One region of the Duganella zoogloeoides genome, then DNA from elsewhere that is predicted to be linked to it. Evidence: riboswitches for the same ligand, from Rfam matches in the RefSeq annotation. Region 1 holds a riboswitch; the other holds the start of a gene.

Region 1 (15,608 bases):
CGAACTCAAAAAGATCGGTATCGCCATCCCCGCCGAAAAACTGGCCGACCTGTCGAAGCACCCGATGAGCGCCATCGTTTCGCTGGGCGGCTGCTCGGCGTCGTTCGTCTCCAGCGCCGGCCTGGTGGTCACCAACCACCACTGCGCGTATGGCGCCATCCAGCGCAATTCGAGCCCTGAACATAATTACATCGAAAACGGCTTCCTCGCCAAGACCCGCGCGGAAGAGCTGCCGGGCGGTCCGAATACGCTGGTGTACGTCACCGACAAGGTGGAAAACGTCACCGCGCGCGTACTGAAAAACGTCACGCCGGCCATGACCGGCAAGCAGCGCCACGACGCGGTTGAAAAAGCCATCAAGGTATTGATCGCCGAATGTGAAAGCGACAAAGCCTATCGCTGCTCGGTGCCGGCCTTCCATCGCGGTCTCGAATACTATCGCATCCGCCAGATGATGATCCGCGACGTGCGCCTGGTGTACGCGCCGGCCGACATGATCGGCAACTTCGGCGGCGACATCGACAACTACGAATGGCCACGCCAGGGCGGCGACTACTCGTTCCTGCGCGCCTACGTGGGCAAGGATGGCCGCCCGGCCGATCCGTCGCCGGACAACGTGCCGTACCAGTCGAAGGACTTCCTGGTGGTGTCGGCCGCCGGCCTGAAAAATGGCGACCCGGTGCTGTTGGCCGGCTACCCGGGCCGCACCAGCCGCTACAAGCTGCCGTCCGAAGTGCGCGCCGCGCGCGACGTGACGTTCCCGCAGCGCGTGGCCGAGATCCAGGCTGATCTCGACGTCATTGCCGCGTCCACCAAAGGCAGCCCCGCCAACGAAGTGCGCTATGCCAGCGTGGCCAAGAGTCTCAACAACGTGATGAAAAAGGCGCAGGGCCTGTCCGACGGTTTCGCGCGCAAGGACATCGCCGCCATCAAGGATGCGCAGGATGCCGAGTTCCGCGCGTGGTACGCCAAACAGCCGGGCAAGTCGCCGCAACTGCTGGCCGAACTCGATAGCGTGATCGCTGCCGATATCGCCCTGTCCGACGAAGAATTCGGCCACGGCGTGGCGTTCACCAGCGACCTGCTGAAGAGCGCTACCACCCTGGTACGCCTGGCCAACGAAGGCGCCAAGCCCGATGCCGAGCGCGAAGTGGGTTATCAGCAGCGCGACCAGAACATGATCCGCGCGCGCCTGAACCGCCTCGAGCAATCGTACGTGGCAGGCGTGGACCAGGCGCGCTTCACCGCCGCCCTGCAACGCTACGCCAAGCTGCCGAAGTCCCTGCACGTGCAGGGACTGGACGCCTTGCTGCCGGCGCCGGACGCCGTGGCCGCGCTGTACGCCAACACGGAATTGGGCGACACCGCCAAGCGGGTGGGCTGGATGGGCAAGGACGCCGCCGCCGTGAAGGCCTCGAACGACGCCTTCCTGCAACTGGCGTTAAAGCTCGACGGCGTGACGCAGTCGCTCAAGGATCGCCGCGCTGAACTGGACGGCAATCTCGAACGCGTGATCCCGCAGTACATGGCGGCCGTGATCGCGTGGAAGAAATCGCAGGGCAAGCCGGTGTACCCGGACGCCAACTCCACGCTGCGCGTGACCTACGGCACCGTGGCCCCGTACTCGCCGGCCGACGGCATCACCAAGGGCCCGTTTACCACGGTGGAAGGCATCGTCCAGAAGCATACGGGCAAGGATCCGTTCAACGCGCCGCAAAAGCTGCTCGACGCGATCAAGGCCAAGCGCTACGGCCAGTTCAAGGATCCGGTGCTGGGCACGGTGCCGGTGGACTTCCTCACCAGCGCAGACACCACGGGCGGCAATTCCGGCTCGGCGGTGATGAACCGCAAGGGTGAGCTGATCGGTCTGAATTTCGACTCCACCTACGAGTCGATCACCAAGGACTGGTATTTCGATACGGAGATCACCCGCGCCATTCACATGGATATCCGGTATATGCTGTGGATCATGACGGAGGTGGACCATGCCGACAACCTGCTGCAGGAAATGACCATCAAGTATCCAACCAAGGCCGCGAAGTAAGCCATGCACGCACTGACAGACCTGCTCGGGTATATGAACCTGCCATTGCACCTGGCGGTGTTCGTCACGACGCCGCTCGAGCTGCTGTCGTTCGTGCTGGCGGTGGTCACGGTGTGGCTCAACATCCGCCAGAGCCACTGGGCCTGGCTGTTTGCGATCGTCTCGTCGGCCACCTACGCGATGGTGTTCTTCGGCTCGCGCCTGTACGGCGATATGGGCTTGCAGTTCGTGTTCATCGCGGTATCGATCTATGGCTGGCGCCAGTGGCTGCGTGGCGATGGCCATCATGCCGCATTGCCGGTCACCGCGCTCGATGCGCGCGGGCGCTGGCTGGCGGTGGGCGGCTGGTTTGCCGGTTTCGTGCTGCTGGCCATGTTCCTCAAGACCTGGACCGATACCGACGTGCCGCACTCGGACGGTTTTCTCACCGCCGGCAGCCTGGTCGGACAGTTGCTGCTGTCGCGCAAAAAGGTGGAGAACTGGCACGTGTGGATCATTGTCGATGTGCTGTACGTGGGTCTGTACCTGCACAAGAACCTGATGCTCACCGCGATCCTGTACGCGATTTTCGTGGGCATGGCAATCGTGGGCCTGCGCACCTGGCAGCAGTCGGCCGGCATGCCCACCGGCGGCGGTGGCAGTGACGGCGGTGGCGGACGCCGGTTGGTGCTGGAGTGACTGTCGGCGTGGTGGAGCAAGCGTTGCCGGTAAAAGTGGCCATCCTGGGCACGGCATCGTCGGGCAAGACCACGCTGGCGGCGGCCCTGGCGCGCGACTACGGTACCGTGTGGGTGCCGGAATACCTGCGGGAGTTTGTCGATACCGAGCAGCGCATTCCGGTTGCGCAGGACCAGATCCATATCGCCCGCACCCAGCTGGCGCGCGAAGCCATCGCGGCGCCGCTGGCGCACCGCTACCTGTTCTGTGACACCACGCCATTGATGACGGCCGTGTACAGCCGCCATTATTTTCAGGGGATCGACGCCGAGCTGGCGCTGCTGGCCGACCGCCACCAGCGCGACTACGCCGTTACGCTGGTGACTGCGCCCGACATTCCGTGGGAAGCGGACGGCCTGCAGCGCGAATCGGAGCAGGTGAGCGTGACCATCAACGCGATGTTGATGGAAGAATTGAAAAGGCGCGCCATTCCCTACCTGCTACTCACCGGCACCCTCGCAGAACGCCTTGCCCAAGCCAGCCGCCACCTACCTTAGCATTTCCCACTTCGGGGTCAGTGCCGACATTTGGACACGAGCCCATCAATATGATGACCAATACCGGTGGATTAAGTTCAAAAATGTCCGAATGTCGGCACTGACCCCGAAGTATTAGAAGTCGAACTGTGCCGAGATGCGGCCGGTGCGGGACGCGCCCGGGATCAGGTAGCCGCCCAGGTCTGGCGTGACATCGCGCCAGTAGAACTTGTCGAAAGCGTTGTCGATGCCGGCGCGCAGCGTGGTGGCCACGCCGCCGATGCGGGTGGAGTAGGCCGCCGCAAAGTTCACCAGGTGGTACTTGGGCACGAACACCGTGTTCTCGGCATCGAAGGCCTTCTTGCCCGAATACTGCCAGTTGGCGCTCACATTGAGTCCCTGTACCTGCGGCACCGCGTAGTCGGCATACACGGACGACTTGAACGCCGCCACGTTGGTCACGCGCTTGCCGTCCAGGCTGGCCGAGCCGGTGCCGCTTTGCTTGGTGCTCAGCCCTGTGGCGGTGATACCGACGGTGAGTTCGCGCGAGGCGCGGCCACTGAGGCCCATTTCCAGGCCACGGTTTTCCGCTTCGCCGCTGCGCACGAACATATTGGACGCATTGTCGACGTATTCCAGGCCCTTGCGGATCTGGAACAGCGCCACCGTGGCGCTGAGGTCGGTGCGGATGTCGGCCTTGACGCCCAGCTCCACCTGTTTCGACTTTGCCGGTTCCAGCGCCTGCCGTTCGTTCAATGATCCCTTGGGCGCCACGCCGCCATGCTCGAGGCCTTGCGCGTACGACGTGTAGAGCGAGACGTTGGGACGCAGGCTGTACACCAGCGCCACGCTGGGCAGCCAGAAGCCGGCATCGGTCAGGGCGTTGGGCTGGATCACGCCGGCCTCGTTTTCACCGACGTACTGGTTGCGGCGCACCTGCACGTAGCGCGCCCCGGCATGCAGCTTCAGTTGTTCGGTGAGGCTGACGATATCCTGGGCGAACAGCGAGCGCTCGTTGGTGTAGCGGCGCTCGGACACCGGGCCGCTGGTGCCGGGCGCCGGCGGCACGATCACCGGGTGGTAGATATTGCTGGTACCCGAGTAATCGTACAGGTCGTCGCCCCATTTTTCGCGGTTGCGCATCAGCGAGCTGCCGAACGTGACCTCGTGTTCGATCGCGCCGGCGGCAAAGCGGCCCTGCAACAGCGCCTGCACCGTCAATGGCGACTTCTTTTCGCCTTCGCTGATGTAGTTATACACGTCGTAGTCGCCATTGCCGCAGAAGCCAGGGTACAGGTCCTGCGCGCCGCAGCCGTAAGGGAAGGCCGTGTAGTCATCGCGCTTGAAGGTGTTCTGGTTGGCGCTGACGGTGGTTTTCCATTCGGGCGAGAAGGTGTACTCGAAGCGTGCGCCGATATTGCTGCTGATGGTTTCGACCGGCCGCGCCCACGGCTGGTCGTTGAGCATGGTGTCGGCATCGATTGCCGGCAGCGTGGTGTTGCCCAGCAGCTGGAAGCCGGGGGCGGTCAGCTGCGACTTGCGCTGGTAGTCGGCGTCGATTTGCAGCAGCGCCTGCGGCGAGATGCGCCAGTCGAACGCGCCCGAGATGAACTTGCGGTTGCCGTCGGCGCCCTTGACGATCGAGCGCAGGCGCTCGGCAGCGACGTTGACGCGATAGCCGAAGCGGGTGTCCTCGAAGCGGCCGCCGACGTCGGCAGCGCCGTACAGCGTGCCGCGCTCGCGGGTTTCGAGCACCACCATGCGGATCGGGTTGTCGGTGGGGCGCTTGGTCACGTAGTTGAGCACACCGCCGGGTGCGGACACGCCGGCCTGCAAGCCGGACAGGCCTTTCAGTACTTCCAGCCGATCCTTGTTTTCCAGCGCGATCTGGGTATCGCCGGCAATCGTCATGCCGTCCTTGCGGTAGCTGGTGCCGTTATCGAGCTTGAAGCCGCGGATCGAGAACTGCTCGGCATACCCGACCGCGTTGTAGGCGTCGGACAGGCTGGCGTCGTAGCGGGCGGCGTCGGTGGTCGAGCGGATCTGCAGGTCCAGCATCTGCTGCGACGTGATCACGTTGAGCGAGGCCGGGGTGCTCAGCAGCGACGCATTGGAAAAGCCGCCGATCGAGGCGGTGCTGGCGCGGGCCTTGGTGGCGCTGACGACGACTTCGGGCAGCGCCTGGTCGGCTTCTTCGGCCATGGCGGCGCCGGCAAAGGAGTTGAACACCGCCACGGCGATGACGGATACGGCAAGGTTGGGTTTGTACATGTCTGCTCTCTACTTGTTCGGCCGGAAGCCGCGAAGAGAGCCATCAAAGGAGGGGAGGAGACCGACTTTTGCGCTTTCCTTCGCTGGCATTATCCAGATCAGGTACGAAGGGTATCTCTCACCCGGAAACAATTCCAGGACCCCTAGCGAACCGCGAGTGTAACACAAACGTCATCATTGAAAGGCCGCATCATGGGACCGCAAGCGCGATTGTCACGCCTGCGTCACGCGTGCGCCACAATCGGCGCCGCCTCGCTACACTGCCACTTTTGCGCCGCAAGGCGCCAGCGAGGCGGGCCCGGCAATGCTGCAAGACCGTCCGCAACGTGTAGTGAAAGGATGGGAATGAGGCAGTCGTATCAAGAAGGTAGTTTTTTCGCCGTGCCATTGCTCGATGGTGGTTACGGCGCCGGCCTGGTGGCGCGTTTGTCGCCGGGCAGCAAGATCATGCTGGCCTATTTGTTCGGTCCCAGGCAGGATGGTTTGCCGGACCTGGCGCAGCTTGCTTCGTTGACCGCGCAAGACGCGGTCAAGGTACTGCGGGTGGGCGACATGGCGCTGGTCAGTGGCCACTGGCGCGTGCTGGGCGAACTCGAAGCTTTTGATCCTGCCCAGTGGCCCATGCCACAATTCCTGCGCCGGGCCGACGCCCTCAAGCGCGCCTGGCGCGTCACCTACTCCAGCAACGATCCGGCCCGCTCCGAGCGCGAGGAGTCGGTGCCTTACGAAACCGTCGGCTTCGAGGCCGATTCGCTGTACGGCTACGGTTCGGCCGAGCTGCTGCTGACCAAGCTGCTGGTTGGCGCCGATCACCCGCTCAACCGCAAATCAGTCTGATCAGGCTGCGCACTCAGCTGCAGCCGACATTCCACGCCGTGTATTCGCCACGGCTTTTGCGCACCGCCACCCGCGCCAGCGTATCGCGGTCGCTCTCGAACACCATGCCCAGCATCAGCGGCGCGCCGGCGACGGGCGCCGCCGGCTCGAGCGCTGCCAGCCGGTACGTCAGCGCGCGATACGGCGCGCATTGCGAATTGCCGGCAAACAGCAGGCGTGCGCGGCCCAGCAGATCGCGGTGCTGGCGCAGCAGCGCCACGGCGTCCACGTCCGCCACCTTCGGGTCCTGCAAGGTGGTGTAGCGCGCTGCCGCGCAGGGCACGGTGGGCGTGGCCAGCCAGATGTACCAGCGCGGCGGTTCGGCTGCTTCCTGCCAGCGCTCGCCCACGGGCGCCTTGGCGTCATAAATAAAACTCGAGCGGATTTGCCGGCACAGGTCCGGGTGCGAGCGGCGCGGTGACGAGTCCATGCGCGCGATCACGCGCCACGGCTGTTTGTTGCCATGGCGTTCGACCTCGAAGGCGGGCGCGAACAACGGCCGCGTGGCCCACGGTCCCTGCGGCACGGCCGCCTGGCGCGCGCTGAAAAAAGCGTCGAACGACGTGCGCTCTTCGGTGGTCGGCTCGCGTTGCTGCAGCGGCATGGCGGGTTTTGCTGCCCAGGCGGGCGCGGCGAGTGCGCCGGCAAGCAGCGCGGCGGTCATCAAGGTCGAATATCTCATGCTGCTTTCATCAGGATCTGGATCGCCAGGCCGCCGCCGTCGCGATTGCGTACCCTCAGTTCGGCGCCATGGCGCTGCAAGACGCGGTCCACGATGGCCAGCCCCAGGCCGGCGCCGTTGGCCTGGCCGCGCGCCGTATCGAGCCGGGTGAACGGTTTGAGCAACTGGCCGATCTGGTCGTCGGGCACGCCGGCGCCGTGGTCCTGCACCTCGATCACCACCCGGCTGGCTGCACCCACGCCCTTGATGCTACAGCCGATATCGATCTCGGTGACGTCCTGGTCGGGCGTTTTGCCGTAGCGGCGGGCGTTTTCCACCAGGTTGTTGATCACGCGTTTGAGGTCGGTGGCGTTGCCCATCGCGTGCAAACCAGGTGCGATGTCGGTCTTGACGCGCACATCGGGAATGCGCGCGGCGTCGTGCGCGACATCGGCCAGCAGTTCGCTGATATCGACGCTGATGAAGCTCGACGCTTCGGTGGGCCTGGCGTAATCGAGGAACTGACCGATGATGGCGTCCATCTGGCCGATGTCGGACTGGATGCCTTCGCGCGCTTCGTCCGACAGGTGGGCCATTTCCACTTCGAGCTGCATGCGCGCCAGCGGCGTGCGCAGGTCGTGCGAAATGCCGGCCAGGATCACCGCGCGGTCCGACTCCACCTGCTGCAACTGCAGCACCATCTGGTTGAACGAGCGGTTCGCTTCGAGGATCTCGTTCGGGCCTTTTTCAGGCAACGGATCGGGGCGCATGCCTTGGGCAAAGGCCCGCGTGGCCTTGGTCAGCCGCCGCAGCGGCAGGTTGACCAGGCTGGAAATGAAGGCCGCACCCAGCAGCGAAATGAGCGACACCACGCTGGCCCAGCCCAGCCACTGGATGCCGGTCAGGCCGCGAATGCGCTCGCGCTCGAGCATCAGCCAGTACTGGTCGTCGTCGATCTTGAACGACACCCAGAACCCGGAGACGCCGTTAACCTTCGACGAAAAGCGCGTGTCCTGTCCCAGCTTGGCGCGCACCAGCTTTTGTATATCGGGCATGAGCGCGTTGTCGGGCGGGGGATCGACCTGGTCGTCGGCTTCCAGCGTGAACACCCGGATGCCTTCGTTGGACACCAGGTCGAACAGCAGCTCGCGCCGCAGTTCAGGCGCCGAGTGGGTGAGGGCGGCATGGGTGATGGTGACCACCGACACCACCTGGGCCGAAATCTGCTGCACCTGCGGATCGTGCTGGACCACGCTGATCATGCCCACCCAGGCCGTCATGCTGGTGGTGGTGAGGGCGCCGAGCAGGATGAAGGTACGCCAGAACAAACCGCTTTTCAGGCTGGCGAGACGGAGCGTAAACAACCATTTGAGCGGTGACTTCGACTTGGACTTCATGTGCTAGCCCGCGCTTAGCGCGGCTGACCCTCCGGAATGAACACATAGCCCAGGCCCCAGACGGTCTGGATGTACAGCGGGCTCGATGGATCGGGTTCGATCAGCTTGCGCAGGCGCGAAATCTGCACGTCGAGGCTGCGGTCGAACACTTCGTATTCGCGCCCGCGCGCCAGTTCCATCAGTTTTTCGCGCGACAGCGGCTGGCGCGCATGGCGTGCGAATACTTTCAGTACCGAGAATTCGCCGGTGGTGAGCGGCACGGTTTCGCCAGCCTTTTTCAGGGTGCGGGTGCCCAGGTCCAGTACGAACTGGCCGAACTCGAAGGTTTGCGGGGTTTCGGACGGTGCGCCCGGAATTTCGTCGGGACCCCGGCGGCGCAGCACGGCGCCGATGCGTGCCACCAGCTCGCGCGGGTTGAACGGCTTGGGCAGGTAGTCGTCGGCGCCCATCTCGAGGCCGACGATGCGGTCCACGTCTTCGCCCTTGGCGGTGAGCATGATGATGGGGGTCTGGTCGCCGGCGCCGCGCAGGCGGCGGCAGATCGACAGGCCGTCTTCGCCGGGCAGCATCAGGTCGAGCACCAGCAAGTCGTAGCGCTCGCGCAGCCACAGCTTGTTCATGGCGGTGGCGCTTTCGGCGGTGAAGACGTTGAAGCCTTGTTCGGTGAGATAACGGCGCAACAGATCGCGCAGGCGCACGTCGTCGTCCACTACCATAATCTTGGCCTGATGGCCATGCTGATTGACGGTATTACTGCCGCCAGTGTTGTTGGAATCAAGCGTAGTCGTCGTCATTTCTCTGCCAAGTTGTCTTATTGATGTTGCTATGGTAACGTCATATTCGCGTCACGAAAACGTCTGTTTTTACCCATTACAAAGTGTTACAAACTTTACCCGATTGGTCTTACTCCCTCGTGCAAACCATCATACACTGCGGGCATGGAATCACCTCTTAGGAACGCCATGTTCATCGACCTCAAAAAAACACACGCGGCAGCAAGCGCATCTTTTTGCGTTCGATCCACCCTGGCTTCCGTCGTGGTGTGCTGCGGTGTGCTGTCGGCACTGCCCGCGCATTCCGCCGGCCAGGACCGCCGTGACGACAATCGTGACAATCGCAGCCAGCAAAGCGCCCCGCGCCAGCAGGATATGCGGCAAGATCTGCGTCAGGATCAGTCGCGCCAGCTCGATCCGCGCAGTTACGAGTCGCGGGCCGAGGAACAGCGCCGCGCCATGCAGGAGAACAACCGCAACGCCGAGATGAGCCGTCGCGTGGGCCGCATGACCGCCGACGAACGGCGCGACCTGCGGCGCCAGATCAACGAAGCCGGCGCCGAAGTCTACGCGCTGCCGCCACGCCGCTGACCTCGGCCTGCATCGCTACCGACAGTTACCATTATCCCGAAGCCCGCCGTGTCCTGCACGGCGGGCGTTTTTGCATGGATGACATTAATGTGTGGCAATTGCATCACATTAGCGATTGCTCAACATGATAATCGTTCTCTTTTGGTTGATGATGTGTAATATTGGTTTATTACACGCAATGCCTGTCGGCCGCGTGTTTTCCTTGGAGGAAGATCGTGGTCCCAGACGTTGCACCCGCAGCGCTATCGGTCGTGTCCGCGCTACCCGCGCCTGACGCGAGCCTGCCCATTGGTTTGATCCTGCGCCCGGACGGCATTTATATCGATCTTGGCCTGCCGCCACCGGCGCGTGCCGCCGCCGTCAACCAGGTGTTTGGCGCCGGCTTTTGCCTGGCCGGTTTGTCCTACCCGGTGCTGATCAAGGCGCTGTACGACGTCGGACCCGACCTGGGCGCCGCGCAGGCCGTGCGTCTGGCCGCTGCCGTGCAGCTGATCGACGGCAGGCGCCTGCCGCTTTACAAGACGCCCAAGCCCGGACGCGGCTACGCCGAGTACTACTTCGAGCCGCTGTATCTCGACGCGGAAGTGCTGGCCGACGGCACCGAGCTGCCCGAGCGCGTGGCGCGGCTCGATATCGACGAATTTGTCGCCGCCATGTGGGGCCACGGTATCCGCTTCGGCATCGACGTGGCGGCGGTGGCCAATGCCATCAAGGCGCCCAAGGCCGAGCGCATCACCTTTGCCACCGACCTCGAACCGGAGCCGGGTTGTAACGCCACGGTGCTCGAGGTGTCGCACGCACTGCACCGCAGCGACGCACCGAAGGAACGCGCCGACGGCCGCATCGATCTGCACAGTTTCGAGAACCGCTTCCCGCAAATCAAGGCCGGCGTGCGGCTGTTGAAAAAAGTGCCGGCCACGCCTGGTTTGCCCGGCTTCGACCTGGCCGGGCGCATGACCGCGCCGGCGCCACCGTCCGACCTGGCGCTGCGGCACCTGGCCGGCGACGGCACCGAGGTGCAGGAACTCGATGATGTTGAATACATCGTCTCCATCCGCGAAGGGTTCCTCGCCGTCGATCCCAAGTCCAACCGCGTATCCGTCACCGACAAGATCGTCAGTCTCGATGGCGTGAGCGGGCGTACCACCGGCAACCTGGAACTGACCGGCGCCTACGAAGAATACGGCGACGTGCAGGAACAGCGCGACGTCACCGGGGGCGACATCACGGTGCATGGCAACGTGTATGGCAACATCCATTCGCGCGGCGGCGCCGTGGTGCTGGACCGGAACCTCATCGGCGGGAGCATCCGCAATGCCAATGGGCCGATTACCATCGCCGGCGTGGCCTCCAACGCGGTGATCCACACCGGCAGCGGCGCGGTCATCGTGGCACGCGCCGAGAACTGCATCATCTCCGGCAGCAGCGTGACCATCGGCGAGGCATCCAACTGCGAGATCGTCGCCGACCTGCTGCGCATTACCATGGCCGAAGGCTGCGCCGTCGCCGGGCGCGACGTGGAAATCGAATCGGCCGGACCGCGCCGCCGCACCGAGATGGTGATCTATGTGCTGCTGCGCGACGTGGCCCGCTTTGGTCAGGAAATCGGCGAGCTCGATGTGCGCCTGGCCGAGCTGGCGCGGGTGCTGGCGGGCCACGAGGAAGAGGCGGCCCGCCTGTCGGCGCTGCCCGACGTACGGCGTTACCTGGCGCTGGCGCTCAAGCTGCGCAACCAGGAGTTGACGGTGTCGCCCGAGCAGGCGCACATCCTGCGCAAGATTGCCGCCGGCGTGGCCGAACCGATGCAGTCGCTCGATCGTCTCAAAAAGGACGGCCAGATCGCGCTGACCCAGCAAAAGCTGCTGCGCGACCGGCGCGACGCAGTGATAGCCGAGCAGGTGGCGGCGGCAGGCACCGCGCGGTGCGGCTTGCACATGGTAAGCGGCGAAACCGTTGTGCGCACCATGCTCTATGGCGGCGCAGGCGACAGCGCCGCGCCGCTGCTGGCGCAGCAGCCGGCCAAGGACATCAAGCAGCGCCTGCGCGGCACCCCGACCGGCGGCGCGGTGCTGTTCTGGGAGAGCGAGGGGGCGCTGAACTGGCACCTCGACCCTCGGCAGGTACACAATCATGGCGGTTCATGCTAGGCTATGGGGCATATTAAAAAAAGTGAAGGGGCGCTCCGCTCCGACGTACATCTTCGTGGGGATTACCGTGTCAAACGCAACGACGTTGAATTCAGGCGCCGAGGGCGAACTGCCCGCAGCGCTCGTCAAGCGTGATGATGGCATCTACTTCGACGTTGCCGCCACGCCCGTGGCGCGCCTGGCCGCCGTCGGCCAGATCTTCCTTGGGGGCGCCTGTTTCGTGGGCCTGCATTACGCCATCTTTACCAAGATGGTCTATAACGCCGGTCCCGACCTGCCGCCCGCGCTGGCCGAACGCCCGCTGCTGCGCTTTGCCGATCGCATCGAACCGTTTCATCCTGCGCGCCGCCAGCTGTACAAGAACGTCAAGGTCATCGGCGGCGAGGCCGAATACTATTTCGAGCAGGTGTATTTCGACGTGCCCGGCCTGCCGCCGCAACCCGCGCGGCTGACCTTCGACGAATTTGTCGCGGACATGTGGGCCAAGGGTATCCGCTTCGGCATCGATGCGCCGGCGGTGCGCGACGTGATCGCCACCGGCCGCGTGGCGCGCATCACGGTCGCGCGGCGCCTGAACGCCATGCCGGGACGCGATGCGGCCATCGTGGAAGTCTCGCGCGACATCCATCGCAGCGACGCCCCGCGCGAAAAATCGGATGGCCGCCTCGATTTGCAGACCTTCCAGAACCGCTTCCCGCAGGTGAAACCGCACGTCAAGCTGCTGCGCAAGGTGCCGTCCGCACCGGGTGTGCGCGGCTTCGAGATGTCGGGCGCGGTGATCGACCCGCCAGCCCCCAAGGACCTGGAGCTGGCGTCGGTGGCCGGCGAAGGCACCATGATCGAAAACTTCCGCGACGGCGAATACCTGGTCTCGTCGGTCGAGGGCTTTCTCAGCGTGGACCCGAAGACCCGCCGCATCTCGATCGGCCCCAAGATCATCAGCCGCGAGGGCGTGAGCGCGCGTACCACGGGCAATTTGCAGTTGACCGGAGAGTACGAGGAGTTCGGTGCGGTGCAGGAACAGCGCCGTGTCGAAGGCGGCAATATCACCATCCACGGCGATGTGTACGGCAGTATCGAATCGCGCGGCGGCGACATTGCCCTCAACAGCAACCTGATGGGCGGCTCGGCTGTCAATGCCGACGGCGCCATCCGCGTGCGCGGAGTGGCTGCCGGCGCGGTGCTGCAAACCAAAAAAGGGGAGGTCGCGCTCACCCGCGCCGAAAACTGCATCATCTCCGGCACCCGGGTGGTGATCGGGGAAGCCAGCAACTGCGAGATCATGGCCGACGAGGTGGTGATCAAGGTGGCCGAAGGCTGCGCGATCGCTGCGCGCCACATCGAGATCGTCCATGCCGGTCCGCGCAAGCAGAACGAAATGCTGTTGTACTTGCTGGTGCCCGACACCGCCGGCTACGACAAGCGGGTGGCCGACCTGCTGCCGAGAGTGGCGGCGGCACAGCGCGAGGCGGTCCAGTACAAGGAGGAGATGGACGCCATCACCAGCCAGGCCGAGGTACGCAACTACCTCACGCTGGCCACCCGCGTGCGCAAGCGCGAAGTGGTGCTCACGCCCGAGCAGGAGCCGCTGTTTCACCGCATGGCGATCGCCGTGGGTCCGGCATTGAAGTCGGTGGGACGCATCTCGCTCGCTCTCAAGGCGGCGCAGGTCCAGGAAGAGCAGGTGCGCGCCGAAGTGGCGCAGGTCGAGCGCAAAAAGCGCGAGTTGATCCACAAGTCGCAATGCTCGGTCCAGTTGCTGACCGGCGAAGTGCAGTTGCGCCCGATGACCTATGTGCCGGATGGCGTGGCGCCTTACGACTATGCGCCCAAGGAACTCAAGGCCAAGGTGCGGGCGTCGGCCGCTGGCCTCCCCACGCTATTTTTCGGCAGTGTCGGGCCTATATACTGGGCGCCCCCGCAGGACAATTAGTCTCCAGGCGCGCCCTGGGGCGCAGTGGCGCCGCGCAGTGCGGCCACCAGTTCGCGCGCAGGGGCGGGCAGGGTGCGCAGGTCGCGCACGCACACGAGCAGCTTGCGCGCGGCCCAGTCGTCGGTCAATTTCACGATTCTCAGCAAACGTTCGTCATCGTGGCGGCGCGCTGCTGTCGCCGGCAGCAGCGCTATGCCCGCGCCACTGGCGCACATGCGGCAGACGGCCTCGAAGCTGCGCAACCGGATCTTGCAGTGCATGCGCCGCCCCAGCCGCGTGGCCTGGCCGGCTGCATACTGCTGCAGCGCGCTGTCGCCGGCCAGGCCGATGAAATCATGGTCGAGCGCATCGGCAAACGCCATGCGCCGGCGCTGTCCCAGTTGCCGCGCCAGCGGGTGGCTGCGCGCCATGGCCAGCACCAGGGTGTCGTCGCAGACCGGGAAGGTGTGCAGCGCGGCGCTGTCCACGGCGTCGGTGATGATGCCGATGTCGGCCGCGCCTTCCGCCACCGCCTGCACGATGTCGCGGCTTTGGCGCTCTTCCAGGTCCACGCCCAGACGCGGGTGGGCGGCCAGAAAGGCGGCCAGCGCATCGGGCAGGAACTCGGTCATGGCCGAGGTATTGCACAGCAGCCGGATTTGACCCTTCAGGCCGGAAGCGAATTGCGCCAGGTCGCCGCGCAGGTCGTCCACTTGCCGGCCGATGATGCGCGCGTGGCGCAGCAGCGCCAGTCCGGCTTCGGTCGGCTCCACGCCGCGCCGGCCGCGTTGCAGCAGCGGCACGCCCAGCGTTTCCTCCAGGCCGCGCACGCGGGCGCTGGCCGAGGGCAGCGCCAGGTGCGCCAGCCGGGCGCCGGCGGTGATGCTGCCGCTGTCGGCGATGTGGGCAAATAAACGCAGGTCGGTGAGGTCGAAGCGCATGGCAGCCTATGTCAATGACGAAGTCTGGCTCAGTATATTCCACATTTGCAGCGCTGCTGCGGAGGAGGACAATGGCAGTCATGGATAACATGACTCTCTTTATTGCGCTGGTCTTCGTGCTGGCAGGCCTGGTCAAGGGCGTGACCGGCATGGGGCTGCCCACCGTGGCCGTGGCCTTGCTGTCGTTGCAGATGGCGCCACTGGAAGCGGCAGCTTTGCTGATTGTGCCTTCGGCGTTGACGAATGTGTGGCAACTGGCCACGGGTCCGGCGCTGTACCCGCTGTGGCGCCGGCTGCGGCCGATGTTGCTGGCCACCTGCGTGGGCACCGCCATCGGCGGCTGGCTGCTGCTCGCGCCAGGCGGTATCGGCACAGCCACGGAAGCGGCGGTATGGACGCCGGCCGCGCTGGGTGTGCTACTGGCCGGCTACGGCGTGCTGGGTTTGTCGGGCTGGCGTGGCAAGGTGCCGGCAGCGGCGCAGCGCTGGGCGGGGCCGCTGGCCGGTGTGGCGACCGGCGCTATCGCCAGCACCACCGGCGTATTCATCATGCCGTCCGCGCCGTACCTGCAGGCGCTGGAGCTGAACCGCGAAGACCTGGTGCAGGCGCTGGGCCTGAGTTTTACGGTATCCACGCTGGCGCTGGCGGCCATGCTGGCCTGGCGCGGCGACTGGCACGCAAATGCTGCCACCGGTTCGCTGCTGGCGCTGTTGCCGGCGACGCTGGGCATCGTGTCGGGCCAGTGGCTGCGCCAGCGCATGTCGGCCGAGGTGTTCCGGCGCTGCTTTTTTGTCGCACTGAT
Region 2 (15,608 bases), 2.9 Mb from region 1:
CGGCCAGCGACGTGCCGCCCTTGCCGGTCATGTAAGGCACGGCCGCGTACAGCGACACGCCGTACTGGGCTGACGCGCCCTGCAAGTTCTCGATGGTGCGGGCGCCGATGCCGCGCGTGGGGAAGTTCACCACGCGCATGAAGGCCGAGTCGTTGTGCGGGTTGTCCATCAATTGCAGGTACGAGATCAGGTGCTTGACCTCGGCGCGCTGGAAGTAGCGCAGGCCGCCGTACACGTGGTACGGAATGCCGGCCGAGAACAGCGCGTGCTCGATCACGCGCGACTGCGCGTTGGACCGGTACAGCACGGCGATTTCGCTGCGCGCGGCGCCGTCGGCGATCAGGTTTTTCGTTTCCTCGATGATCCACTGCGCCTCGCCCAGGTCGGACGTGGCTTCATACACGCGCACCTGCTCGCCGTGGCCGGCGTCGGTGCGCAGGTTCTTGCCCAGGCGCTTGCTGTTGTTGGCTATGAGCACGTTGGCCGCATCGAGGATATGGCCGTGCGAGCGGTAGTTCTGCTCCAGCTTGATCAGGTTCTTGACGTGAAACTCGCGCTCGAACGCAATCATGTTGCCCACGTTGGCGCCGCGGAACGCGTAAATGCTCTGGTCGTCGTCGCCAACCGCGAACAAGGCCCCGCCGCCGCCTTCGCCATGGCCGGCCAGCAGCTTGAGCCACTTGTACTGCAAATCGTTGGTATCCTGAAACTCATCGACCAGGATGTGCTGGAAGCGCTGCTGGTAGTGCTGGCGCAGCGGCTGGTTGCGGCTCAGCAGTTCATACGTGCGCAGCAGCAGCTCGGCAAAATCGACCACGCCTTCGCGCTGGCATTGATCGTCGTACAGCTGGTAGAGCTCGACCTTCTTGCGCTCATCGGCGTTGTACGGTTCGATCTTGTCGGCACGCAGGCCCTGGTCCTTGGCGCCGTTGATGAAGTACATCACCTCTTTCGGTGGAAACTTTTCGTCATCGACATTATTGGCCTTGATCAGGCGCTTGATGGCGGACAGCTGATCTTGCGAATCGAGAATCTGGAACGTCTGCGGCAGCGCGGCGTCGCGGTAGTGCGTACGCAGCAGCCGGTTGCACAGGCCGTGGAAGGTGCCGATCCACATGCCGCGCGTGTTAATCGGCATCATGGCCGACAGGCGCGTCATCATCTCCTTGGCGGCTTTATTGGTAAAGGTCACGGCCAGGATGCCCGACGGCGACACCTGCCCGGTCTGGATCAACCAAGCGATACGGGTGGTCAGCACGCGGGTTTTGCCGGAACCGGCGCCCGCCAGGATCAGGGCGCTCTGGGCCGGCAGGGTGACGGCGGCCAGTTGTTCGTCGTTCAGGTTATGGAGAAGATTTTGCATCCCGTGATTATACCGGGATGCCTGGTCAAGCACCGCCAGCCACCGCGTCGGGCCCGGACACCGGCTGGCGCCAGGTTGGTCGCGCGTTGGCAGTCGGTGGATAGTCAGTGGCACCCAGTTGGAAGCCAGTTGGCAGTCGTTTGACAGCCGGCAGGCAGTCGGTTGGCAGTCGCATGGCGGCAAAGTGACGCCGTGCTGGCGGGTGCTGGCGCCGGTTGGGCAAGGTGGCACGCCGGGCATCACGCCCGGGGTGCCAGTCGCACCATCAGGCCGACGGCGTGGTGGCCACGGCCTTGCCGCTGCCGAGCGCTTGTTTGAATACCGCTTTCATGGCCAGTTCGGCCTCGCGCTGGGCTTGCGCACGCTGGCGCCCCAGTGCGCCCATTTCGCGGCCTATCACGCCCATCGGCTTGCTCAGTTCGGCCATGCGGCGGCCCATGTCCTGGCCCACTTTGGCCGACTGCGCCACCAGGCGGAGTTGCTGGGCGTCCATCTCGCGCGCCAGTGGCGCCAGCTGCGCCTGCAACTGCGCGCGCCGGGCGTCGAGCGCGGCCCGCTTGTCGGTGTCCGAGGCGGGCAAGGCCGCGCGCTCCAGCGCCACCTGTGCCAGGCTTTGGGCAATGATGGCCTGTTGGGCGGCGGCGCGGCCGATCTCGTGGCCACGCTGCTCGACCTCGCGCAGCCCGCCATTGGCCTCCAGGTTCAGGCGCATTTTCTCGGCGGCCGCTTCCATCACCTTGCCTTGCGCCTGCATCTTGTCGCCGTGAACCTTCATTTGCGCGTCGAGTTTCTGCACCGGCACCCAGGCGGCAATCGCTTGCGCCACCAGCGCCGGGTCTTCGATCACGTAGCTCTTGTCGCGCTCGGCAAACCAGATGAATTCGCCCTTGATGGTCTTGCGCAGGTCAGCCACCTTGAGCATGTCGTCGGTGTTGCCGGCGATCAGCATGCGGCTACGGTCGAGCGGCACCAGCGCATACGCGCTGTCGCGCTTGCCTCTGAGCATGGTCATCCCCTCGATACTGACTTGGGATTGCATGGCATGGTCAGCCATCGGCGCTGCCGGGGCTGCTGGGGCCGCTGGAGCTGCTGGTGCTGCCGGCGCAGCGGGGGCTGCGGGGGCAGCGGGGGCTGCGGGGGCAGCGAGCGCGACCAGTTCCGGAACAGCTTTCGGCGCGGCAGGGACTGGCGGCAGTGCGGGCATGGCCGGCGCGGCCGGGGCCACTGCGGCTAACGGCTCGGCAGAAGCAGCAACTTCCGACGCCTCGGCCGCATCCATCGCATCGGGCGAACTCGGCGCATCGGCCGCATCTGTAGCATTCGACACATCAAGCGCATTCGATGCCTCCTGCACAGCGGCCACGGCAGCCGCTGTCGGCGCCAGTGCGGCGCCAGGCTGCGCAGCGGCCGGCGGGTTGGGCGCGGCCTGCACATAGAATACGGCGCTGGCTGCGCACAGGCCCAGCAGCGGGACCACCATTTTCCAGCTGACCGGTTCGACATCGGGACGCAGCAAGCGTTTAATACGAGACATAAGATTTCCTCCATGCGCCGCGTGGGCAAGTTGTACGGTATCGAACTGGAATTTATCCAGCTCGGACAAGGCCTTTGCCAGCATCTGCGGTTGACCGAGCATGGACACTGCCAGGTCATCGGCGATTTGTTCTCGCTCTATGCGGATGCGGCGCGACAAGGCCCAAACACTTGGGTGATAGAACAGCACGATTTCCACCGCGCTTTGAATCAGGTTGACCAGGTAATCACGGCGCTTGATGTGCGCCAGCTCGTGCGCCAGCAACGCTTCGAGCAATTCGGGCGGCATGCCGGTGATCAGGGATGCCGGCACCAGCACGATCGGACGCCAGCAGCCGGCCGTGACCGGGCTGTCGAGGCCATCGGCCACGCCGAGGCGCACGTGCAGGTCGAGGCCGGCGCGGCGCGCCAGGCACGAGAGGCGGCGCTGCCAGTAGTGGTTGACGGTGTAGCGGTCGCTGCGGGTGCGTTCGGCTACCCACTTGAGGCCGATGGCCAGGCGCAGCGACATCAGCGCCGCACCGGCCAGCCACAGGCCGACGACCCACGGCAGCTGGCCGCGCAGCACGGCTTCCCAGCCGGCCAGCGCGGGCTGGTCCAGCAAGGAGACAGGCGCGGCATTGGCGCCGGATACAAACGAAGGAATCAGGGTGATGGCGCCGAGGCTGGCGCCAGGAGAGGCATCGGCGGCGTGGAGCTGGCTGAGGACGCTGGCAACCGGCAGCGCCGCGCACAGCAGCAAGCCAGCGCAGGCCACCGCGTAACGGGTGTGCGGCCGGGCGCGGCGCAGCAGGTGCATGGACAACGCCACGGCCCAGCCGATCAGCAGGCCCTGCCAGATAAAATGCAACAGCGCCCAGCCGACGGCAGGCACCAGAGTTTGCAATACGTCCATGCCGCACTCCCCTTGTGATGGAATGTAGAATAAATTATCTAGATAATTAAGTCTAGAACTTTTTTTCTACTTCCACCGGGGAGTAAAAATTAATAAAGTACCACGGAGCGGATCGACTCTCCCGACTTCATCAGGTCGAAACCTTCGTTGATGCGCTCGAGCGGCAAACGGTGGGTGATCAGGTCGTCGATATTGAGCTTGCCTTCCATGTACCAGTCGACGATCTTCGGCACGTCGGTGCGGCCACGGGCGCCACCAAAGGCGGAACCTTTCCACTCGCGGCCCGTCACCAGCTGGAACGGCCGGGTCGAGATTTCCTGGCCGGCCGCCGCCACGCCGATGATGAACGACTGTCCCCAACCCTTGTGGGTGCACTCGAGCGCTTCGCGCATCAGTTGCGTGTTGCCCACGCACTCGAAACTGTAGTCGGCGCCGCCGTCGGTCAGTTGCACGATGTGGTCAACCACGTTTGGCGTGTCTTTCGGGTTGATGAAGTGCGTCATGCCGAACTTGCGCGCCATCTCCTGGCGGTTCGGGTTGATATCGACCCCGATGATCTTGTCGGCGCCCACCATCTTGGCCGCCTGGATCACGTTCAGGCCGATGCCGCCCAGGCCGAACACCACCACGTTGGCGCCCGCCTCCACCTTGGCCGAGAACACCACGGCGCCCACGCCGGTGGTCACGCCGCAACCGATGTAGCAAACCTTGTCGAACGGCGCGTCTTCGCGGATTTTCGCCAGTGCGATTTCCGGCACCACGATGTAGTTCGAGAAAGTCGAGGTACCCATGTAATGGAACAGCGGCTTGCCGTCGAGCGAGAAGCGGCTGGTGGCGTCGGGCATCAGGCCCCGGCCTTGCGTGGAACGGATCGCCTGGCACAGGTTGGTCTTGCGCGACAGGCAGAATTTGCACTGGCGGCATTCCGGGGTGTACAGCGGGATGACGTGGTCGTCTTTTTTGAGGGTGGTCACGCCGGGGCCGACATCGACCACGATGCCCGCGCCTTCATGGCCGAGAATCGCCGGGAAAATGCCTTCCGGGTCGGCGCCGGACAGCGTGTAGTAGTCGGTATGGCAGATGCCGGTGGCCTTGAGTTCGATCAGCACCTCGCCGGCGCGCGGGCCTTGCAGGTCCACTTCCTCGATCGTCAACGGCTGGCCCGCGCTCCATGCTACGGCTGCTTTGGTTTTCATCGTTCGTCCTCTGGCTGTTATCTGGAATGCTCCATGATAACAAGCCAGGGACGATCTGTGGGCTCCCCACTTTTATGTAAGCGCCTGACAAAGCCTCCAGAGCAAGGCACAGCGACGAAGACAGTACGAATGTACGGCGAGGAGCTGTAACGCCGCTCTGGAGATTTTGTCAGGCGCTTACTGCGGTTCTACTGGCATGGTGCTGCCGAGATCGAGCAAATCGGAAACCGTGCGCCACAGCTGGCGCGGCGACGTCCACGGCTTGGGCAGGAAGGCGCCGCCGCGGATGTCGGCTTCGGGGTGGCGCGCCGAATACACCAGCACGCGGGCGCCCGGCTGCAAATGGTGCAGGTTGTCGAGCAGCAGGCCGGCGTCGCCGTCGCGCAGTTCGGGATCGATCACCACCAGCGCGAACTGTTCGCTCAGCAGCAAGTCCTGGGCGGCAGCAATGGTCGTGACGTGGGTGACGCGGGTTTCCGGCACCAGCAGCGCGGTCAGCACCAGCGCGGTGTCGGCATCGCTGTCGATGTGCAGCACGCGCGGGGCGGTGACGTAAATGGAAAAGCCGATGGCGGCGCTCTGGTCCTGGTCGGAACGTTGGGTGTTGCTGGAAGTATCGAAAGGCATGGCGGTCTCCGCAAAAAATCACAGCCGTCAGCAAGACTGACGGAAACGATCGGCGGAGTTGGGCCGAGAACTGGGGGACGGGCGCAGGGAAAAGGCGGCCCGAACGGTGGCAGGCGGAGCGCGATCACGCGGCCTGCTGCATCGTGCTGCAGCATGGATATACCGCAGACAGTTCACAGTGTACAACAAAAATGCCGTAGAGCAAGCAGCTCGACGGCATTGCTGTCTATTTTTTCAGACGCTGGCTGAATGCAGCATGCAAGCCATTGAGGGTTTCTTCGGCCGCCAGCAACTGGTCGGCCACCTCGTTGACCTTGCGCCGGTTCGAGCGCGCATGGTCGCGCAACACTTCGAACGCGGTGTTGCGGTCGGTCTGGAATTTGCACATCAACAGGCCCACGGCCAGGCTGGTTTCGCGGCCGGCGGCCAGCGCCGCGTTCAGGTTCAACTCGGTGCGGCGCAGCTGGCGGATTTCGTCGGCGCGCGCCAGGCCGGCGGCAAACGCCGGCATCAGCTGCTTCTCGTCCACCGGCTTGACCAGGAAACCGACCGCGCCATACGAGGCGGCCTGCTTGCCGGCATCGGCATCGCCACGGCCGGACAGGAACATGAACGGCACCGAACTGGTGGCGTGCAACTGCTTGGCCAGTTCCAGGCCGGTCATGCCGGGCATGTGGATGTCCAGCAGCGCCATATCGGGTTCGCGCTGGGCGATCAGTTGCAGCGCTTGCTCTGCCGACGAGGCCTTGAGGATGTCGTAACCGGCATGGCCGAGCACTTCGCCCAGGAAATCGAGCAATAACGGGTCGTCATCGACAATCAGGATGGGACGCTTCTGGGGCAGGGAATTGGGCATGTGGCGGCAACCTTGGGCTATTGCTAACGACCCCATTATAAAGCCGAAAAGCTTCCATCACTCAAGGTTTTCCTGTGGAGAATTACCCTGCCACAGGCCTGGAAAACAACGCTGCAAAAGCATGCACCGCCCGCGCCACGCTGTCGGCCTGATTTTCGGTCCGATAAACGCTGGTGATTGCCGCCACCATATCGGCACCCCGCGCAACCAGCGGTGCGGCGTTTTGCGGGGTCATGCCGCCGATCACCACGGTCGGCACGCGGATCACGGCGCGCGCCTGGTCGAGCAATTCGGGCCGTGTGACGAAATCATATTTCTTGACCAGCGACGGATAAAAACCGCCGAACGCCACGTAACTGGCGCCGTCGTTCTGCGCGGCCACCGCCAGCGCCAGGTCGCCGTAGCACGAGGCGCCGATGATCTTGTCGGCGCCCAGTTGCGCGCGCACGGCAGCCACGCCGGCGTCGGTGCCGCCCAGGTGTACGCCGTCCGCACCGATTTCCTGGCACAGATCGACGAAGTCGTTGACGATGAACGGCACGCCATAGCGCCGGCACAGCGCCAGCAGCGCCGCGGCCTGCGCGCGGCGCCGGGCCGGGCCGGCGTCCTTGTGGCGATATTGCAGCAATGCGATGCTGCCCTTGCCGGCTTGCAGCGCCTGCTCGGTCACGGCCAGCAGTTGATCGGTGTCGTCCCAGTTGGGAGTGACCAGGTAAAGTCCTTGCATGATGCTCTCCTTGCAAGGCCGGCGGTCGCGCTGCGCCGATGCGGCCTGCGGATAAAGTGGTGGGTAGGTGGTCGGTAAGGGGTGGCTAACTTCATCGGTGCGGCATGCGCTGCCCGGCGGCCACCGCGTAGGCGTCGCGCAGCGCGCCAAAGCAGTAATGCTGGGCTCGCTCAAGCGCAGCGACCAGTGGCAGCCGCAGCGCCAGGTGGCCGGCGATGGCGGCGGCGAGGGTGCAGCCGCTGCCGTGAAACTGGCCCGGCAGGCGCTGCCACTGCCATTGGTGGTCCACATCACCGTAACAGTGGTTGAGCAGGTGCGGACCATCGTCGTGGCCGCCCGTGATCAGTACGTTGCGGCAGCCCTGCCCGCGCAGCATGGCCGCTTGCGCCGCGCCTGCTTCGACACCGGTGAGGCGATATGCCTCCGGGCCGTTGGGCGTGAGCACTGTCGCCAGCGCCAGCAACGGCGCCAGCGCGGCCACCGCATCGCCGGGCGTGAGCACGTCGCCGTGGCCGCTGGCCAGCACCGGGTCCAGCACGACCGGCAGCTGCGGCTGCACGCGCCGCAGTGCGCGGATCACGTCGGCAATCGCCAGCGCATTGGCGGCGCTGCCGGGAATGCCGATCTTGACCGCGCCGATCGCCATCTTGCCGGTCAGCGCGCGCGCTTGGCGCAGCACCAGGTCGGTGGCCACCGGTTCGACCGCAAACACCCGGTCGTTGTCCTGCACCGTGAGCGCCGTGCACACGGTCAGCGCGTGCGCGCCCTGCGCCGCCACCGCCTGCGCATCGGCCACCAGGCCGGCGCCGCCGGACGGATCGAGCCCGGAAAACACCAGCACGCACGGGCGCTGAACCGGCGCAGTGACCGCACTCATGGGCGCGCGCGCCGCACGGTTGCCGGCGTCGCGGACGTCGTCGCCCCGGCAACGGGCACGGCGGTCGCCGTCGCCGGGGCGCCGCCAACGGTTCCAACCATCGACGTCGCCGGCACGCCGCCAGCCATGCCCGCACGCGCGCCTGCCGTCGCTATGCCGTAATGTTTCGCCGGCTTTGCGGGCGCCATCACGCGGGCGCTCATGCCAGCCGGCCCGCCATCGGCGACGACGGCGATGCGGCGAATTTGCGGGCGATGCGGCCGGCCAGGAATGCTTCGCGCCCGGCCTGCACACCGAGCTGCATGGCGCGCGCCATGCGTACCGGGTCGCGCGCGCCGGCAATGGCCGTGTTCATCAGCACGCCGTCACAGCCCAGTTCCATGGCGATCGCCGCGTCCGACGCCGTGCCCACGCCGGCATCGACCAGCACCGGCACCTTGGCCTGCTCGATGATCAGCGACAGGTTCCACGGGTTGAGGATGCCCATGCCGGAGCCGATCAGGGACGCCAGCGGCATCACCGCCACGCAGCCAATGTCCTCTAAAATCTTGGCCTGGATCGGATCGTCGCTGCAATACACCATCACGTCGAAGCCGTCTTTGACGAGTGCCTCGGCCGCGATCAGGGTTTCCGGCATGTGCGGGAACAGCGTTTTTTCGTCGCCGAGCACTTCGAGCTTGACCAGCTTGTGACCGTTGAGCAGTTCGCGCGCCATCTGCAAGGTATAGATCGCGTCCTTGGCCGTGTAGCAGCCGGCCGTGTTGGGCAGGATCGTGTACTGCGACGGCGGCAGCACGTCGAGCAGGCTCGGCGCTGTCGGATCCTGGCCGATGTTGACGCGGCGAATCGCCACGGTGATGATTTCCGCGCCGGCCGCATCGGTGGCCTCGCGGGTCTGTTGCAGGTCGCGGTACTTGCCGCTGCCGACCAGCAGGCGCGATTGATAGGTTTTTCCTGCGATGGTCAATAAGTCTTGGTTCATATAGCTTCCTTGTTGTTCAGCCGCCGCCGATGGCGCGCACGATGTCCACCTTGTCCTGCGGTTGCAGCTCACGGTACGGCCATTGCTGGCGCGGCACCACTGCGCGGTTGACGGCCAGCGCCAGCGCCTGGCCCGTCAATGACAAGCCATCGATCAGCTGGTCCAGGGTCTGGCGCGCCGGCACCGCGTGCGGCGCGCCATTCAATTCGATTTCGATCATCGATAGCGTCCCTTCACAACTTGCGATACAGCTCGGCGCCGTTCCTGATGAATTCCACCGCCTTGACCTGCATGCCCTGCGCCAGCGCGGCGCCGTCGGTCATGCCGTTGGCAGCCGCGTACTCGCGCACTTCCTGGGTGATCTTCATCGAGCAGAAATGCGGGCCGCACATCGAACAGAAATGCGCGACCTTGGCCGAGTCTTTCGGCAGCGTCTCGTCGTGGAATTCGCGCGCCTTGTCGGGATCGAGTCCCAGGTTGAACTGGTCGTCCCAGCGGAATTCGAAGCGCGCTTTCGACAAGGCGTTGTCGCGGATCTGCGCGCCCGGGTGGCCCTTGGCCAGGTCGGCCGCGTGCGCGGCGATCTTGTACGTGATGATGCCGTCCTTGACGTCGTTCTTGTCGGGCAGGCCCAAGTGCTCCTTCGGCGTCACGTAGCACAGCATGGCCGTGCCATACCAGCCGATCTGCGCGGCGCCGATGCCGGACGTGATGTGGTCGTAGCCGGGCGCGATATCGGTGGTCAGGGGCCCCAGCGTGTAGAACGGCGCTTCGTGGCACTGTTCCAGTTGCAGGTCCATGTTCTCCTTGATCAGCTGCATCGGCACGTGGCCGGGGCCTTCGATCATTACCTGCACGTCGTGCTTCCAGGCGATTTGCGTGAGCTCACCGAGGGTTTTCAGTTCGCCCAGTTGCGCTTCGTCGTTGGCGTCGTAGATCGAGCCGGGGCGCAGGCCGTCGCCAAGCGAGAACGACACGTCATAGGCCTTCATGATCTGGCAGATCTCTTCGAAATGCGTGTACAGGAACGACTCCTGGTGGTGCGCCAGGCACCACTTGGCCATGATCGAACCGCCGCGCGAGACGATGCCGGTCAGCCTTTTCGCGGTCAGAGGCACATAGCGCAGCAGCACGCCGGCGTGGATGGTGAAGTAGTCGACGCCCTGTTCCGCCTGCTCGATCAGGGTGTCGCGGAAGATTTCCCAGGTCAGGTCTTCGGCCTTGCCGTTGACTTTTTCCAGCGCCTGGTAGATCGGCACCGTGCCGATCGGCACCGGGCTGTTACGGATGATCCATTCGCGCGTTTCGTGGATATGCTTACCGGTGGACAGGTCCATCACGTTGTCGCCGCCCCAGCGGATGGCCCAGGTCATCTTTTCCACTTCCTCGCCGATCGAGGACGTGACCGCCGAGTTGCCGATATTGGCGTTGATCTTGACCAGGAAATTGCGGCCGATGATCATCGGCTCCACTTCCGGGTGGTTGATGTTGGCGGGGATGATGGCACGGCCACGGGCGATTTCGTCGCGCACGAATTCGGGCGTGATCTCCAGCGGGATGCTGGCGCCGAACGACTGCCCCGGGTGCTGGCGGCCCATCAAATCGGCCAGGCGCTGGCCCATCGGGCCGGAGTCTTTCAATTCGGCCAGGTACTCGCGGCGACGCAGGTTTTCGCGGATCGCCACGTATTCCATCTCGGGCGTGACGATGCCCTGGCGCGCATAGTGCATCTGGGTGACGTTGCGCCCTTCCCGTGCGCGGCGCGGCAGCCGGTGCAAATTAAAACGCAGCTCGGCGAGCGCCGGATCGGCCAGGCGCGCCTGACCGTACTCGGACGTGGGACCGCTCAGTTCCTCGGTGTCGTCGCGCTCGAGTATCCAAGGCAGGCGCGGCGTGGCGGCCAGGCCCGAGCGGATGTCGATCACGGCCTCGGGGTCGGTGTACGGACCCGACGTGTCGTACACGTAAACCGGTGGATTGGTCTCGAAGCCGAACGAGGCGGGCGTGTCGGCCTGGGTGATGCGGCGCATCGGCACGCGCAGGTCGGGACGGCTGCCTTGTATATAGACTTTGCTGGAATTGGGCAGCGGGTGGATCGCTGCCTGGTCCACCGTGGCGGTGGCGGACAGGAATTTCTGGTGGGCGTTCATGTGGCTCCTTGGTTGGCTACAGGAGCCAGCAAAGGAGGTAGGACGACACCAGATATCCACGAAAACCGTGGCGGCGTTGTCCTGAGCTTCCCTTCGCTGGCATTATCCAGATCAGGTTCGGAGGGTATTTCTCACCCGCGCCACAGCTGTATGCCGTGCGCAGGACCCCTAGCGTGTGCCGCCCGGTGTAAGCCACCGGGCAGCGCGACGATTATAACCGCCCCGCCGCGATTGCGCGACCTTCGATGAAAGACGCCCCGCTCGTAGCAAAAATGCCACAACGCTCACCATGGACGCTACGGTATAGTGGCTTCATGCTAATAAGCAATAGATATCGCTGCCATGTCATGCCGGCGCGCCCCGCACGCGGCGGCGCCAGCGGCGCATGGCCAGCGTTGGCGCAGGCGGCATGGGGCCGCCTGCTTGCCATCGTCATGCTGGTCATGCTGCACCTGGCATGCGCCGCCGATGCCTGCGCCGCCGAGCGCTGGAGCCGCCTGGCCCACACCGCGTTCAGGCACTACCAGCAAGCCGATATGTCCGGCGGCGAAGCGTTTGTCCAGGACCGGCAGGGCTTTGTCTGGATCGGCACCCAGACCGGCCTGCTGCGCTGGGATGGCAACCGCTATACCAAGTACGGGGCGGACGCCGCCCGCACCGACACCCTGCCCGACAACTACATCCTGAGCCTGCACATCGACCAACGGGGCCGCCTGTGGATCGGCATGAATTCGGGCGGCGTGGCGCGCTATGACGCTGCGCACGACAACTTCGTGCGCTACCGCGCCGGTCCCGGCGGCCTGGCCAATGGCGGCGTTGCCGCCATGGCCGACGACGGCGCGGACGGCCTGCTGGTGGGCCATGGCACCGGCATCGACCGCATCGACGCCGCCGGCGTGGTCACCCGCATGGCTTACGCTGCAGGAGCGTCGCTGCCGGTCGCCGGCATCAACCAGTTGCTGCGCGCGGCCGATGGCCGGCTGTGGATCGCTACCGAACGCGGCCTGTTCCTGCTGGATAAACAACAACGCGTGCGGCCGGTGGCCGTGGGCGATGGAACCGTGCCGGCGTTCACCGCGCTGTTCCAGGACAGCGCCGGGCGCATCTGGGCCGGCACCCGCGCCAACGGCGCCTTCCTGCTCGATGCGGCCACGCTGCAAGCCACGGCGGTGCGCGAAAGCGGGCCGGCATCGACCTTGCAGCAGGAGCGCGTGGTATCGATTATCGAAGCGGCGCCCGACCAGCTGTGGATCGGCACCGACGGCAGCGCGGGCGGCATCGTGGTGCTGGACGTGCGCAGCGGCGAGTCGCGCCGCATCCGCCACCGCGCCGACACGCCCGACAGCCTGCCCGACAACAACATCATGACCATGTTCCGCGAGCGCGGCGGCATCGTCTTCGTGGCCACCATGGGCGGCGTCAGCCAGCACGGACCGGTGTCGGACGCGATCGCCACGGTGCGCGACCTCGGTGCCGACGCCAGCGGCGTGCTCAGCGTGCCGGCCATGATGCAGGCGCCGGACGGCCGCCTGTGGCTGTCCATCGCCAGCGGCGGCGTCAAGATCGTCGATCCGCTGGGCGGCCAGGCGGCGACCGTGCCCGGGCTGCCCAAGGGCCGGGTACTGGCCATCGTGCCCGGGCCCGATGGCGAGATCTACCTCGGCACCCAGCAAGGCTTGTACCGCGCGGACGCCGACGGCCGCAGCGCGCGCGTGGTGCCGGTGCCGGGCCGCGCGCTCAAAGAGGAAGTGTGGGCGCTGGCGGTAAGCGACCGCATGCTGTGGCTGGGCGACCTGGAAGGCGTGCGGGCGTTGCAACTGCCGGCTGCGGACAGCCGCGACACGGCGCGCCTGCTGCGCCACGAAATCCAGCGCCTGGGCGATCCGCGCGTGACGGCGCTGCTGGTGGCCGGCGACGATCTCTGGATCGGCACCCGCACCGGGCTGGCGCGCCTGGGCCGCCACGACGGCGCCAGCGCCGGCGTGGAACTGGTGCCCACAGAACTCGCTACGGCCGACCGCCTGCCGCCCGGCTACGTGTCGTCGCTGCTGCTCGACCGCGAGGGACGGTTATGGCTGTCGAACTTCGGCACCGGCGTGATCCTGCTCGAACGCACCGACGCGGACGGCCAGCGGCGCTTCCGCCGCTTCAGCAAGCTGCAGGGCATGCCCGACAACAGCGCCAACATGGTGCTGCAAGATGTCGATGGCGCGATCTGGGCCAGCACCGACAATGGCCTGGCGCGCATCGCGCCGCGCACGCTGGCGGTGCAGGCGTTCGGCGCCGGCGACGGCGTGCAGCTGCCGTTGTACTGGACCAATTCCGGCACCCGCACCGCGTCCGGCGAACTGGTGTTCGGCGGCCTGTCCGGCCTGACCGTGCTGCGCACCCGCGCCCAGGTACCGTGGCGCTACGCGGCGCCAGTGGCAGTGACCCGCATCCTGCTGGGCGACCAGGAAATCCCCAGCGGCATCTACAACGTCGCCGGCCGCAAGGCCGCGCCGATCACGGTCACGCCGGAAGGCCGCGAGCGCGGCTTCTCGCTCGAATTCGCCGCGCTCGACTATTCCGCGCCCGAACGCAACCGCTATGCCTACCAGCTCAAGGGCTTCGATCGCAACTGGATCGGCACCGACGCCACCACCCGCCGCGCCAGCTACACCAACCTGCCGCCGGGCGACTACATCTTGCTGCTGCGCGGCTCGAACCGCAACGGCGAATGGTCGGCGCCGCTGGAAGTGCCGGTGCGGGTGCTCACCGCCTGGCACCAGCAACCGTGGGCGCGCCTGGGCGCGGTGCTGCTGGCGCTGTTGCTGCTGGCCGGCCTGATGCAGCTCCGCACCCGGTACCTGCGCCGGCGCCAGCGCGAACTGGAGGCGATGGTGCAAGCACGCACCGCCGAACTGCGCGCTACCCAGGCCCAGCTGGAAACCCTGGCCTACAGCGATCCCCTCACCGGCCTGGCCAACCGGCGCCTGTTCAGCGACGAACTGCGCCTGCTGGTGGCGCAAACCGAGCGCGGCAGCCCCGGCTTCACCCTGCTGCTGGTCGATCTCGACCACTTCAAACCGGTCAACGACACCTATGGCCACGACGCCGGGGACACCCTGCTGGTGGCGGCCGCCGGACGCCTGCTGGCGGCGGTGCGCGAGTCGGACCGGGTGTTCCGCCTGGGCGGCGACGAGTTCGCCGTATTGCTGGGCCAGGCCACCGACCGCGCCACCCTGGCGCCCATGTGCGCACGCATGCTTCACGACCTGGCCCAACCGCTGCTGCTGCCCGCAGGGGCGACGATCGAGATCAGCGCCAGCGTGGGCGCGGCGGTGCACCAGCGCGGCCACAGCCACGAACAGCTCTACAAGCAGGCCGACGTGGCGCTGTACCGCGCCAAGGCGGCGGGACGCAATACCTGGTGGCTGGCCGACTGACGCTGCATCAGCGCGCGCCACTGAGCACGTAGGGCGCCCAGAAATACGGGTGGTGCCAACGCGGCGCCAGCGCCAGCTTGGCCTGCCGCAACGCCTCGCCCTTGTCCAAGCCGGCGGCCAGGCCGCGGTAAAAATGTCCCATCAGGTCGGCACTGGCGGCATCCGATACCGGCCACAGCGTGGTGACGGCGCTGCGCGCGCCGGCCGCCTCGAGCGACTGGCGCAGGCTGTCCACGGTTTCGCCTGCCACGACCATGCCGGCGCCGCTCTCGCAGGCCGACAGCACCGCCAGTTCCGTGCCGTCGAGGTCGAGCTGCGCCAGCTGGGAAGCGAACAGCAGACCGGGATTGCCGATGGCGGCCGGGGCACGGTTGACGCCGGCCAGCGCCAGGCCACTGTTAAATTGCGGCACCTGCATGTCGTGCAGGTAAGCCTGGCCATCCTTGCCGAGCACTTCTTCGCTGCCGCCACCGGCTTCGCCGAGGAAAAAGCCGTGCGTGGCCAGGTGCAGGTAGCGCGGGCCATGCAGCTTGCGCAGCACCTGCGTGCTGGCCTGCGCGCCCGAGTACAACTGCACCGGCTGGCCGGCGCCGCGCAACGCCGCCGCCACTGCAGCAGCTTCGCCTGCCGCCGCCGGCAAGGCTTTGAAGCGCAGCTGCTGCAACGCTGGCCGCAGCGCCGCCGCTGCGACGGCCGGCGCCACCGGGGCCGGTCCGGCGTCAAAATCAGGGGCGCCCAGCACCACGGCAGCGCCGCCGCTGCGACTGGCGGACGGCGCCGCCAGCAACTGCCGCACCGCGCCCAGGTAACGCCACGGACCGCGCGCCAGCAGGTACTGGCCGCTGTCATCGACCAGCGCCTCGAACGGCAGTTGCGCCAGTTCGGCATCGGGCCACACCACGTAGGACGCGGCGGCGGCGCGCTTGCCCAGCAAGGGCTGTAACAGGCGCCGATACGGCACGTCGGAACCGCCC

What was found. Region 1 has a riboswitch for thiamine pyrophosphate ahead of SR858_RS17465 (TonB-dependent siderophore receptor). Riboswitches for the same ligand answer to the same signal wherever they lie in the genome.
Region 2: it holds a riboswitch for thiamine pyrophosphate, as region 1 does, so the genes downstream of both, thiC (phosphomethylpyrimidine synthase ThiC) here and SR858_RS17465 (TonB-dependent siderophore receptor) in region 1, are expected to answer to the same signal.

Annotation. Positions count from the first base shown of each region.
Region 1 is NZ_CP140152.1:3,943,574-3,959,181, reverse strand. Features, by position in the region: gene SR858_RS17480 (S46 family peptidase) at 1-2,044, shown strand, start outside; gene pnuC (nicotinamide riboside transporter PnuC) at 2,078-2,722, shown strand; gene SR858_RS17470 (AAA family ATPase) at 2,719-3,258, shown strand; gene SR858_RS17465 (TonB-dependent siderophore receptor) at 3,373-5,508, opposite strand; TPP riboswitch at 5,567-5,663, opposite strand; gene SR858_RS17460 (Imm26 family immunity protein) at 5,854-6,345, shown strand; gene SR858_RS17455 (hypothetical protein) at 6,359-7,066, opposite strand; gene SR858_RS17450 (sensor histidine kinase) at 7,063-8,442, opposite strand; gene ompR (osmolarity response regulator transcription factor OmpR) at 8,457-9,158, opposite strand; gene SR858_RS17440 (hypothetical protein) at 9,405-9,806, shown strand; gene SR858_RS17435 (flagellar assembly protein A) at 10,022-11,953, shown strand; gene SR858_RS17430 (flagellar assembly protein A) at 12,021-13,886, shown strand; gene SR858_RS17425 (LysR family transcriptional regulator) at 13,883-14,806, opposite strand; gene SR858_RS17420 (sulfite exporter TauE/SafE family protein) at 14,896-15,608, shown strand, end outside.
Region 2 is NZ_CP140152.1:559,743-575,350, reverse strand. Features, by position in the region: gene SR858_RS02585 (UvrD-helicase domain-containing protein) at 1-1,363, opposite strand, end outside; gene SR858_RS02580 (M56 family metallopeptidase) at 1,629-3,791, opposite strand; gene SR858_RS02575 (S-(hydroxymethyl)glutathione dehydrogenase/class III alcohol dehydrogenase) at 3,881-4,987, opposite strand; gene SR858_RS02570 (response regulator) at 5,165-5,614, opposite strand; gene SR858_RS02565 (ANTAR domain-containing response regulator) at 5,841-6,470, opposite strand; gene thiE (thiamine phosphate synthase) at 6,553-7,197, opposite strand; gene thiD (bifunctional hydroxymethylpyrimidine kinase/phosphomethylpyrimidine kinase) at 7,289-8,074, opposite strand; gene SR858_RS02550 (thiazole synthase) at 8,274-9,056, opposite strand; gene thiS (sulfur carrier protein ThiS) at 9,073-9,276, opposite strand; gene thiC (phosphomethylpyrimidine synthase ThiC) at 9,290-11,206, opposite strand; TPP riboswitch at 11,278-11,386, opposite strand; gene SR858_RS02535 (ligand-binding sensor domain-containing diguanylate cyclase) at 11,554-14,634, shown strand; gene SR858_RS02530 (CHAT domain-containing protein) at 14,642-15,608, opposite strand, start outside.